Linked DNA regions of Arcticibacter tournemirensis. Each later gene encodes a partner of the first gene's protein in a complex. Links are inferred from orthologs where the notes say so. Each region holds a gene or a part of one and is shown on either strand. Other genes may lie near its edges. The genes, in order: BDE36_RS22970, smc and scpB.

Evidence for each region.
Region 2: the proteins of BDE36_RS22970 (region 1) and smc are in contact, whole or in part, in a crystal structure (PDB 3ZGX), measured with the Bacillus subtilis proteins. The link is inferred for Arcticibacter tournemirensis from one-to-one orthologs.
Region 3: BDE36_RS22970 (region 1) and scpB share a complex: the UniProt entries of both Bacillus subtilis proteins name them as parts of the cohesin-like complex. The link is inferred for Arcticibacter tournemirensis from one-to-one orthologs.

What each region holds. Positions count from the first base shown.
Region 1 is NZ_VFPL01000002.1:344,677-347,800, reverse strand. Bases 74-3,040 are described here. They hold BDE36_RS22970 (segregation and condensation protein A), read right to left. Parts: upstream 1,955-3,040; coding sequence 1,193-1,954; downstream 74-1,192. Other genes in these bases: dxs (1-deoxy-D-xylulose-5-phosphate synthase), read left to right, coding at 2,203-3,040; glyA (serine hydroxymethyltransferase), read right to left, coding at 74-1,173. Also shown: more of glyA, read right to left, coding at 1-73; more of dxs, read left to right, coding at 3,041-3,124. UniProt on the Bacillus subtilis protein: Participates in chromosomal partition during cell division. May act via the formation of a condensin-like complex containing Smc and ScpB that pull DNA away from mid-cell into both cell halves.
Region 2 is NZ_VFPL01000001.1:4,398,668-4,402,975, reverse strand. The notes cover bases 130-4,280. They hold smc (chromosome segregation protein SMC), read right to left. Parts: upstream 3,885-4,280; coding sequence 330-3,884; downstream 130-329. Other genes in these bases: BDE36_RS18430 (hypothetical protein), read left to right, coding at 4,116-4,280; BDE36_RS18440 (M20/M25/M40 family metallo-hydrolase), read right to left, coding at 130-251. Also shown: more of BDE36_RS18440, read right to left, coding at 1-129; more of BDE36_RS18430, read left to right, coding at 4,281-4,308. UniProt on the Bacillus subtilis protein: Required for chromosome condensation and partitioning.
Region 3 is NZ_VFPL01000001.1:2,144,873-2,147,925, reverse strand. Bases 5-2,900 are described here. They hold scpB (SMC-Scp complex subunit ScpB), read left to right. Parts: upstream 5-1,120; coding sequence 1,121-1,681; downstream 1,682-2,900. Other genes in these bases: BDE36_RS09065 (GNAT family N-acetyltransferase), read left to right, coding at 2,135-2,900; BDE36_RS09070 (hypothetical protein), read left to right, coding at 1,806-2,000; BDE36_RS09080 (sensor histidine kinase), read left to right, coding at 5-857. Outside these bases: more of BDE36_RS09080, read left to right, coding at 1-4; more of BDE36_RS09065, read left to right, coding at 2,901-3,053. UniProt on the Bacillus subtilis protein: Participates in chromosomal partition during cell division. May act via the formation of a condensin-like complex containing Smc and ScpA that pull DNA away from mid-cell into both cell halves.

The DNA.
Region 1 (3,124 bases):
AAATTCAACGATTTTTACCATATGCTCTTCCTTAAGACCCCTGGTAGTTATTGCCGCAGTACCAACACGTATCCCTGAGGTAATGAAAGGTGACTTATCATCAAATGGAACCATGTTTTTGTTCACGGTAATATGCGCCTGCTGAAGGGCAGCTTCGGCCACTTTCCCAGTTATATTTTTATTTCTCAGATCTATCAGCATCAGATGATTATCTGTGCCGCCCGAAATAATTTGATAGTCTCTTTCGGTAAGCGCTTTTGCCATTGCTGCAGCATTCTTTTTCACCTGAAGCGCGTATTCTCCGTATTCATCACTCAGTGCTTCGCCGAAAGCTACAGCCTTTGCTGCAATGATGTGCTCGAGCGGCCCGCCCTGCGTACCAGGAAATACCGCCATATCAAGCAGCGATGACATCATACGGGTCTCTCCCTTGGGAGTTTTGAGCCCGAAAGGATTTTCGAAATCTTTGCCCAGCATGATCATACCTCCCCGCGGCCCCCTGAGTGTCTTGTGAGTAGTGGTGGTAACTACGTGGCAATGCGGAAGAGGATTGTCCAAAAGTCCCTTCGCAATCAATCCTGCGGGATGAGAAATATCGGCAAGTACAAGCGCGCCTACCTTATCAGCCACTTCCCTAATGAATTTATAATCCCATTCTCTTGAGTATGCCGATGCACCGCATATAATCAGTTTAGGCTTTTCAGTTAAAGCAACTTCTTCGAGTTTCTTATAATCAATCAAGCCCGTTTCTTTACTTACGCCATAAAAGTGAGGAGAGTAAAGTTTGCCTGATGAATTTACTGCAGAGCCATGCGTTAGGTGACCTCCATGCGAAAGGTCAAATCCGAGGATTTTATCGCCCGGCTTCAGGAGTGCAAGAAAAACTGCGGAGTTTGCCTGTGCGCCGGCATGTGGCTGCACGTTTGCCCACTCAGCGCCAAATAATTTTTTCGCACGTTCTATAGCTATAGTTTCAACCTCATCAACTATTTCACAACCTCCATAATAACGTTTGCCGGGCAAACCCTCTGCATACTTGTTTGTAAGCACCGATCCGGCGGCTTCCATTACTTGTTTGCTTACAAAATTCTCTGATGCAATTAATTCAATGCCGCTTTCCTGGCGTTCCTGCTCTTGTTCGATGAGTTTAAAAACAACGTTGTCTTTGTTCATTAGTATTTGATTGTTAAAATTATTCAAATGCCGGTTCCGGTTTTTCTGTTACCCAAAAGTTATTAAATCCAAGACCTGTCTGTATGGATATCAGCTGTTGCTGCAGCATTTCCAGAACTGCAAGGAAGTTGTATATAAAATGTACTCTATTCTCCGAATTTTTTACGATCTCTGAAAAATCCATTTTTTTATTAAGCCTGAGCATTTCAGAAATGATTCGTTTCTGCTGTTCGATAGTATATGGATACTGTACTACGGTATGCGTAGCATCGGTACTACGCTGTTTATATCGGGATATTGCTTTATCATAGATGAGCATCAGGCGGTATAACCCTATAGTTGAGAGTTCTTCACCCGGCTCGGAGGTTTCAGCAATAAGTTCAAGATCCGATGCTATATTTCCCCGTTTTTCTTGTTTAAACCGCATGTCCTCAAGTATTCGAAACTCTTCCGAAACTGCTTTAAACTTTTTATATTCTAACAGTTTTTGAACAAGGTCGCGTTTCAGGTCCATCTCGTTCCCGTTTTCATCCATATCTGGTCTGGGAAGTAGCATCCTTGCCTTGATACGCATTAAAGTAGCAGCAACAAAAATGAACTCACTGGCGAGTTCAATATTTAATGCGTTCATTTGTTGGATATAAGCGAGGAAATCGTCGGTGATCTTTGCTATCGGAATAGAATGAATATCAAGCTCATCCCGCTCAATAAAGAACAGAAGGAGGTCAAATGGGCCTTCAAACTGGGGTAGTCTGATGTCGAAAGTATCATTCTGTATCACAAGTGGCTCAAAAATAAAGATTTAATTTCATCTATAAAACTGTTCTTCGAAGGCATTGAGATAAGCTGACATTTTACTGTGATTATTACCGGTTCAGATAGTTTGAATGGTAGAAAAGCTGCTTCTCAAGCACGGAAATTATTCGTATATTGATTTTGTAACAGGAATATTAAATAAAAGAGTAGCAAACAATATTTTCTAAATATTATTGAGTTACTTTGTGGTTTTAAATTTTACGCTGCTACAGTATGGAAGTAAAGGCGGGCGAACTGTTAGAAAACATTAACTACCCATCTGATTTAAAGAAACTTAGTGAGGCCGATCTGGAACGACTTTGCAAAGAATTGCGTCAGTATATTATTGACGTGGTTTCTGTAAATGGAGGTCACTTTGGTGCCAGCCTTGGCGTTGTAGAGCTGTCGGTGGCCTTGCACTACGTTCTCAATACTCCATACGACCAGCTCGTTTGGGATGTAGGCCATCAGGCTTACGGTCATAAAATTCTGACGGGGCGGCGTTCTGTTTTTCATACTAATAGAGTATATAAAGGAATCAGCGGCTTTCCTAAGCGCGGTGAAAGCGAATATGACACGTTTGGTGTAGGGCATTCTTCTACTTCGATATCGGCTGCATTAGGGATGGCCGTAGCTTCGAATCATAACGGCGAAAAAGACAGGCAGCATGTTGCAGTGATTGGCGACGGCGCAATGACGGCAGGGCTGGCATTTGAAGCGCTTAATCATGCAGGCATCGAGAACTCCAATCTTTTGGTGATACTCAATGATAACTGTATGTCTATAGATCCAAACGTAGGTGCCTTGAAAGAGTACCTTACTGCTATCACAACTTCCAGGCAGTATAACCGGTTCCGTGATGATATCGGGCATGTGCTTGCAAAGCTTTCCGAACTAGGCCCGAATGCCCTTCAGGTAGTCAAGAAAATAGAAAAAAGCATCAAGGGAACTTTACTGAAGGAGAGCAATCTTTTCGAAGCTCTTAATTTCCGTTATTTCGGCCCAATAGACGGACATGATGTAAAGCAATTGGTCAAAGTCTTAAAAGACCTTCGCAACATTCCGGGACCCAAGCTGCTACACTGCGTAACCGTTAAAGGTAAAGGTTTTGCTCTTGCGGAAAAGGATCAGACCAAATGGCACGCACCGGGACTTT
Region 2 (4,308 bases), on another replicon or contig:
GTTCCCTTGATCGTTTTCTCCTGGTTCCTGAAACTGAATGAATGCTTAAAACTACTATTATAGCTTTTTAACCCAATAGCTTTAAAACGCTTGACGATATATTCTGCAGCCATCCGGTTACCCTCAGTCGCCGTTTTTCTGCCCTGATATTTATCAGAGGACAGCTCTTTAACATCATTTAATAAAGACTGGCATCTGCCCGCAAAACAAGCAGAAAGAAGAATACCCAGAATAACCAGACTCCTGATCATACAATCAATACTTTTAACAGACTTATAACCTATAACTTTCCACTCTTCACTTTAAACTCTCAACTCCACTTTAAACTCTCAACTCACCTCTGCCGGATATTCCCTCAAATCCACCGCCACAACCCGCGAGATACCCTGCTCAACCATAGTTACACCATAAACGATGTCTGTACTCGCTATAGTACGTTTGTTATGCGACACCACTATAAACTGCGATTCAGAGGAGAATTTACGGATAATATTATTGAACTTGTCGATGTTCGTATCATCCAGCGGTGCATCTACCTCATCGAAAATACAGAAAGGAGCCGGTTTTAGCAGGTATAGCGAAAAGAGCAGGGCTGTTGCCGTTAATGTCTTTTCTCCTCCCGAGAGCTGATTTATAGACAGAGGGCGTTTCCCCTTGGGGCGTGCAATGATATCGATGTCCGACTCGAGAGGATTCTCGGGATCAGAGAGTATCAGGTCACAGCTGTCCTCTTCGTTGAAGAGCGAACGGAACACGCGGATGAAGTGATCCCGGACCTGCAAAAAGGCATCCATGAATTTGCTCTTCGCGCTGTCGTCTATCTCCCTGATTGTCTCCATCAGCGAAGCCTTTGCCTCCAGCAGGTCCTTTTTCTGCCCCTGAATAAAGGAATAGCGCTCGTTCATTTCCTTATAAGCCTCCATAGCCATCGAGTTGATAGCGCCGAAGTCATCCAGCTGGCGTTTAAGCTTATCAGTTCTTTCCTTAAGGTCGGTTTCATTCTCTCCTTCAGGGATCTCCGCGTCAAGAAGGTCGGCAATATCAATCGAAAACTCTATCGACAGTCTTTCTTTCAACGCGTTCAGTTCCAGCCGCAGACTCGTCTTTTTCTCCTTCAGCTCGTTTCCGATCAGTTCCGACTGTTCCTTTTTACGCCGCAATGCAGAAACAGCATTTTCCGTTTCTGTTATCACACCTCTCGATTGATAATACTCCTGTTCAGCTTCACGTACGCCCTTTTCAAACTCTTCTTTCTGAACATACATGGCTATCAGATCTTCATCCGAATGATCCACATGCTGCAGTGTTTCGTTGATCTCCGACCGGGTTTTTTCGAGTTCTGTGCCGTTGGTGGCGATTCTGGTATCGAGTCCCTGCTGCTGGCTGTCGCGGTAGTCCAGGTCTTTCTCTATTCCTGAAACTTTATTTTGCTGCTGATGGAAGCGGATGTTCTCCTGGTTCCAGGCTGTTGCCCGTTCTGTTACCAGCTCCGCAAGTTCGTGATAAGCCTGCTGTTTTTCAGCAAGCATGTTGCTCATTTCCTGCTTTTTATCTTTTAGCCGGTTTAGCTCAGGACCGGCTTTCTCAAGCTCTTCGTTCAGCGACCGGATCTTTTGTTCAATATCCTGCTTACGGTTTTGGCTGTTCTGAATAAATGTAGTATACTGCTCCTGTCGCGTTTGCAGGGATATAAGTTCGTTATTCAGCCGGTTTGTATCCTGCTGTAATAACCGTATTTCTTCCTTTTTTGAACTCGATCGCAAGGTGCCCGACTTCTGAACCTCTTGCTCGATTGAAGTTTTGAGCACACTGATCTTATTTTCAAGAGCCCTGATCTCTTTGGCAAGGTTCTCAAGATTCTTCGCCCGGCCGATACGCTTGCCTTCAAAGAGTCCCACAGAGCCGCCAGCCATGGTAATACGGCTTTTAATAAACTTACCGCTGCCACTGAGGATAACGACGTTTTTATCAGGAAGAATGCTGCCTAGCTCTTCCTCATCGCCGGTAGTCAGAATAAATACATTTCTGAGGAGCTGACGGCAAAGCCTGCTGTATTTTTCTTCAACATCTATGATGCTGAGGGCAGGAATAAGGTTGCTTCCCACCATATCAAGCGCCGAAGGCTCAGGCCCTGCGTCCAGGGCTGCAAGAATAAAGAAGTTTGCCCTGCCCTTGGATGAGTCGCTGAGCAGCCGTATGGCCTGAACGGCCTCCGCATGAGTCTCCACCACATAGTGGTTCATCACAGGCTCCAGGTAGTTCTCAATCGCGATACGGTACTCTTCCTTACAGAAAAGAACATCCGACAGGAGAGGAGCCTGTTTTGCCCATCCCGTGTTCTTCTTCAGAAACCGTATTGATTCAGGGAATCCTTCAAGGTTGTCTACAAGCGATTTTGTCAGGTTATATTCATTCTGTTTGGCGTCAAGCTTTCGGCTTTCTGCCGACAGTTGTTCCTTATGTCTGTTTAGCTGTTCGTCGGTCGACTTGATCTGCAGTTCCAGATCATCCTCGTACATCTGAGCTGCCTCAAGCTCTTCCTTTTTGATCTTCAGCTTGTTGTCGAGTTCGGATATCGCTTTATTGAACTCGTTCAGCTCCGTTTCTTTCGATTCTGTATCTGCGATATTGCGCCTGCTTTCCTGCAAAAGAGCATCCTTCTGAATATTCAAGACCGTCAGGTCCTTTTCGACCTTATAGACCTCGTTCTGCAGTTCATTGTTTTGCTTTACAAAACTGTCAAGAGCCGTTTTGGAGGATTGTTGCTGCAAGCGCATTTCATCCAGCTCGGCTTTCTTTTCTGAAAGGCCGGAGCTGATGGCGTTTAGCTTTTCGCTCTCCTGAAGATGTTCTTCATTCAGCCGCTTAATGTTGTAGATAACATGATTCAGCTGATTTTTATCCTTGTCGAGTTCCTCACTCAGACGTTTTTCCTTATCCTGCAAAAAACGCAGCTGTTCATTCTTAATCTTTTTTTCGCTCTCGTAAGCACGTATTTTTGAAGTAAACTCATTAGCCGCCTTCTGCTGGGCCGACAAGTTTTTCTCTTTTGTGATATTTTCGGTCTTAAATTGCTGAAGGGCCGCTTCTAGCTTATCGATTTCTGCAATGATACCGCTTTTTTCGACGTTGTGACGCTCCTCCTGCTCATCAAGCTTCTCCAATGATTCCCTGAAGCCCGTAATCCGGAACGAAGCAAGTGTCACGCTGAGGGACTGGTACTGTTCTTTAAGCTTGTAATACCGTTCTGCTTTTTTAGCCTGGTTTTCGAGTGTTTTGAGATTCTTCTCTATTTCAAACAGCAGGTCTTCAACCCGGCTCAGGTCAGCCTCCGTATCTTTCAGCTTATTAAACGTCTGCTTTTTCCGAAGCTTATATTTCGAAATTCCCGACGACTCCTCAAATAAAGCTCGCCTTGAACCTTCTTTGTTCGCAATGATCTCGTCGATCATTTTCAACTCAATAATAGAGTAGGAGTCAGATCCGATACCAGTGTCGAGAAAGAGATCTGTAATGTCTTTAAGCCGGCAATGAACATCATTCAGCCGGTACTCGCTTTCTCCGCTGCGGTATAACTTACGGGTAATGGTAACATGCGCGAACTCGGTAGGGAGGATGTTCTTTGTATTGTCGAAGGTTAACGAAACCTCTGCAAGCTGTGATGGCTTGCGCGTTTTGGTGCCGTTAAAAATGATGTTCTCCATTTTTTCGGAACGCAGCGCCTTCGTGCTCTGTTCGCCAAGCACCCAGCGGATAGCATCTACCACATTAGATTTTCCGCAGCCATTAGGTCCGGCAATAGCCGTAATCCCTTCATTAAAATTTATAGTGATTTTGTCGCCAAAGCTCTTAAAGCCCTTAATCTCCAGCTTCGTTAATTGCATCCTTAGTTTTGTTCTCTTTCCCCTTTTATTATAACCTATTGGTTGTCAAAATAACCAGGCAAATGTACATGAAGTTTTTGATGCTACACACGCACGAATAAAAATAGGATTAAGGCCGGTTTATTATGAGTACAAAACGTAAGACAGTATCTGACCATATAGTCTTCAACCAATCTCCCCAACAAAAAATAACTTCTTTCATCTATCAATAGAAACCACTAACTTTAACAGATGGAGTATTTGCCTTTCGTTATTGGTATAATCATTGCTGCATATAAGCTTTACAGCAATTTTCAAGAGGAACAGGAGAAAGCGCGTAAGCGAAATCCTTCTCTTCCAACAAAACAGAGCGAAGCTGATGAGACTTCTAATCCTCAGAAAAAGCAAGTATCCGAGCCGCGTCCTTCTATGCCACCACACAGAC
Region 3 (3,053 bases), on another replicon or contig:
GGTCCCTGGAGCCAGGAAAGTATCTTCTCGAAATCAGAGCAAAGGGTTTGGATACAAAATGGGGCGCCCCTGTTAAAATACAATTTACAGTGTACCCTCCATTTTGGAAAACATGGTGGTTTATCCTGCTTTCCGGTTTGGTTTTTGCCACCCTCCTGTTTTTCCTGATCCGTTATTATTTCAGGACCAAGCAGACTGAAGAAAAGGAAAAGCTGATTACTAAAACACGTATAATTTCTTTGGAGCAACAAGCATTGCAGGCGATGATGAATCCTCATTTTATCTTTAATGTAATGAATTCCATACAGTATTTTATTAACACAAAGGAAAATACCATGGCGAACCAGGTACTAACTGGTTTTGCCCGCCTCATCCGGAAGAACCTGGATATATGCAATAAGAGCTATATAAGCGTTGAAGAAGAGGTGAGCTATCTCGCCCTTTATCTCTCATTAGAAAAAATGAGATTCGGCGAAAAGATGAATTATAGTATAGACGTCGATAAGGAAATAGATCACCAGCAAATGTATATTCCATCTATGCTATTACAGCCGTATGTTGAGAACGCGATATGGCATGGCATCATGCCTAAAGATAGTCCTGGGACCATCAAAATATCCATCCGGAAACGGAATGACGAGCTAAACATAGAAATAGCGGACGACGGCGTTGGGATAGAGAATTCAAAAAAGCTTAAAACCGGCGATCATATTAGCAGGGGAATGCGGTTAACCGAGCAGCGGGTACTTTTGTTAAATAAATTCAAACGCGAACAAATCAAAATAGACGTAAGCCAGGTTCCTTCGGGCGGAACAAAAGTGCAGATTTGCATCCCTCTTAAACCGTTTACTAATTAATACGTACCGGATACTCAATACAGAAGTATCGAAATAGTAATTACCGTAATATTGTAATGTGTATCTGCAATTTTAAGGATTAAAAATATTTTATCTAAGTGTGTGTTTAGCGGCTGAAGCTTCCCAAAAGTTTCACCGCTTTTTTTTTGTTCTATCCCTTTTAAAAGAAGAGGGGAACGGGAGCGTTTTTGGCACGAAGTGCTACATTTATATTCTGTTTCTGAAAACACTTCTGAAAATTTATATAAGTTTGCCGCTGAAAAGTGGAAGATATAAGATTAAATATAGAAGCGCTCGTATTCGCTTCTGAACAAAGCTTGCCTGTTAAAGAAATCCAGGCTGTCATACATTCGGGACTTGGAATTGATATCAGCGAGGAGGATATTATTGCTCATTTAAAGGCAATAAAAGAGAAATACGATGGCAACGACTTTGCGATTACGCTGGTTGAGCTCAATGAAGGATATCAGTTCCTGACAAAGCCGGCCCATCATGTGCTGATTCATCAGCTTCAGATTCAACGATCTAAAAAGAAGCTCAGTCAGGCAGCGCTGGAAACTTTGGCTATAATTGCATACAGGCAGCCAGTAACAAAACTGGAGATTGAGCAGATAAGGGGCGTTAATTGCGACTATACACTTCAGAAACTTCTCGAAAAGGAGCTTATCTCTATCACCGGAAAAGCAGAAGCTGCCGGAAAGCCGCTGTTATACGGAACAAGCGCTTTATTTATGGATTATTTTGGAATAAAGAACAATTCAGAATTACCTCAATTAAAGGACATTACGTCGGAAGCTAATGAAATAGGAGAAAAATCTGAATAATTTCATCTTCTCCGTTTCAGTCAAATTGAATTTCTGTTATTTTTGATGCAACGAAAAATAAAATAACATTCAATATTAAATTCTTTTTATTTTTATAGAAGCTTAACCGAATACTTTATTTAAAATGAAAACGCCAAAAAAGAAGCCTGGAACGAGTAAGAGCACAGTAAGCGGCGCTAAAAGTTCTAACATTAAGCCTGCGGATTCAAGAGCGAATAAACGCTTTGCAGATGATGACGATGATGACTTTGACGAACCGTTGGAAGATCTGGGAGAATTCAATGATTTTAATGAGTATGACGACGACGACGAGTATTGATATTAAAAAGTTCGTCCGGTAAGCATTCACAATCTGAATGCTTTTTTATTCTCAGCGATTTAACGCGGGAAACATTGGCATTGGTATTGGATGTTCACGGCAAATAAACAGCCTTGACATCATATTGCTATTTTATGATTATTACTGAAGTAAGGGACAAGAAAACAATAAAGGAATTTTTAAATGTTGCACGGGTAATATACAAAGGAGATCCCGCCTGGGTTTGTCCTCTGGATACCGATATCGAAAACGTTTTCAACCCTGCTAAGAACAATTTTCATAAACATGGGGTGATCACCCGGTGGATTGCCAAAGATGATTCAGGAACCCTTATCGGACGTATAGCAGCCTTTATTAACTACAATAAAGCAGATTCATTTGCCCAGCCTACAGGAGGCATTGGCTTCTTCGAATGTATAAACGATGAAGCAACTGCATTTGCCCTCTTTAATACCGCTAAAGATTGGTTGCAGCAACATGGCATGCAAGCGATGGATGGCCCTATCAACTTTGGCGAAAACGATACATTTTGGGGTTTACTTGTAGAGGGATTCACACAGCCATCGTATGGAATGAATTACAATCCCCCATACTACAAAAAGCTATTTGACAGCTATGGCTTTTTTACATTATACGAGCAGATCACCAACCATCTTGACGTAAATAAGCCGTTTCCTGAACGCTTTACCAAAATTGCTCAATGGGTAATAAAAAAGCCGGGATACCGATTTGAACATCTTAAAGTACAGGAAATCGATCGCTTTGCAGCCGATTTCATGGAAATATATAATGACGCATGGGAAGACTTTGACAACTTTGTACCTATCCGTAAAGAAACCATAGGAGAAGCCTTCAATAAAATGAAGATACTCATGGATGAAAATTTGATATGGTTTTCTTACGTCAATAACGAACCGGCATCCTTTGTAATTATATTGCCTGATGCAAATCAGATCATTAAGTCTTTTAACGGGAAGCTGGGGCTTATCGAAAAATTAAAATTCCTTTATTACCGGTGGAGGGGGGTTTCGCGAATGAGGGCAATTGTTATGG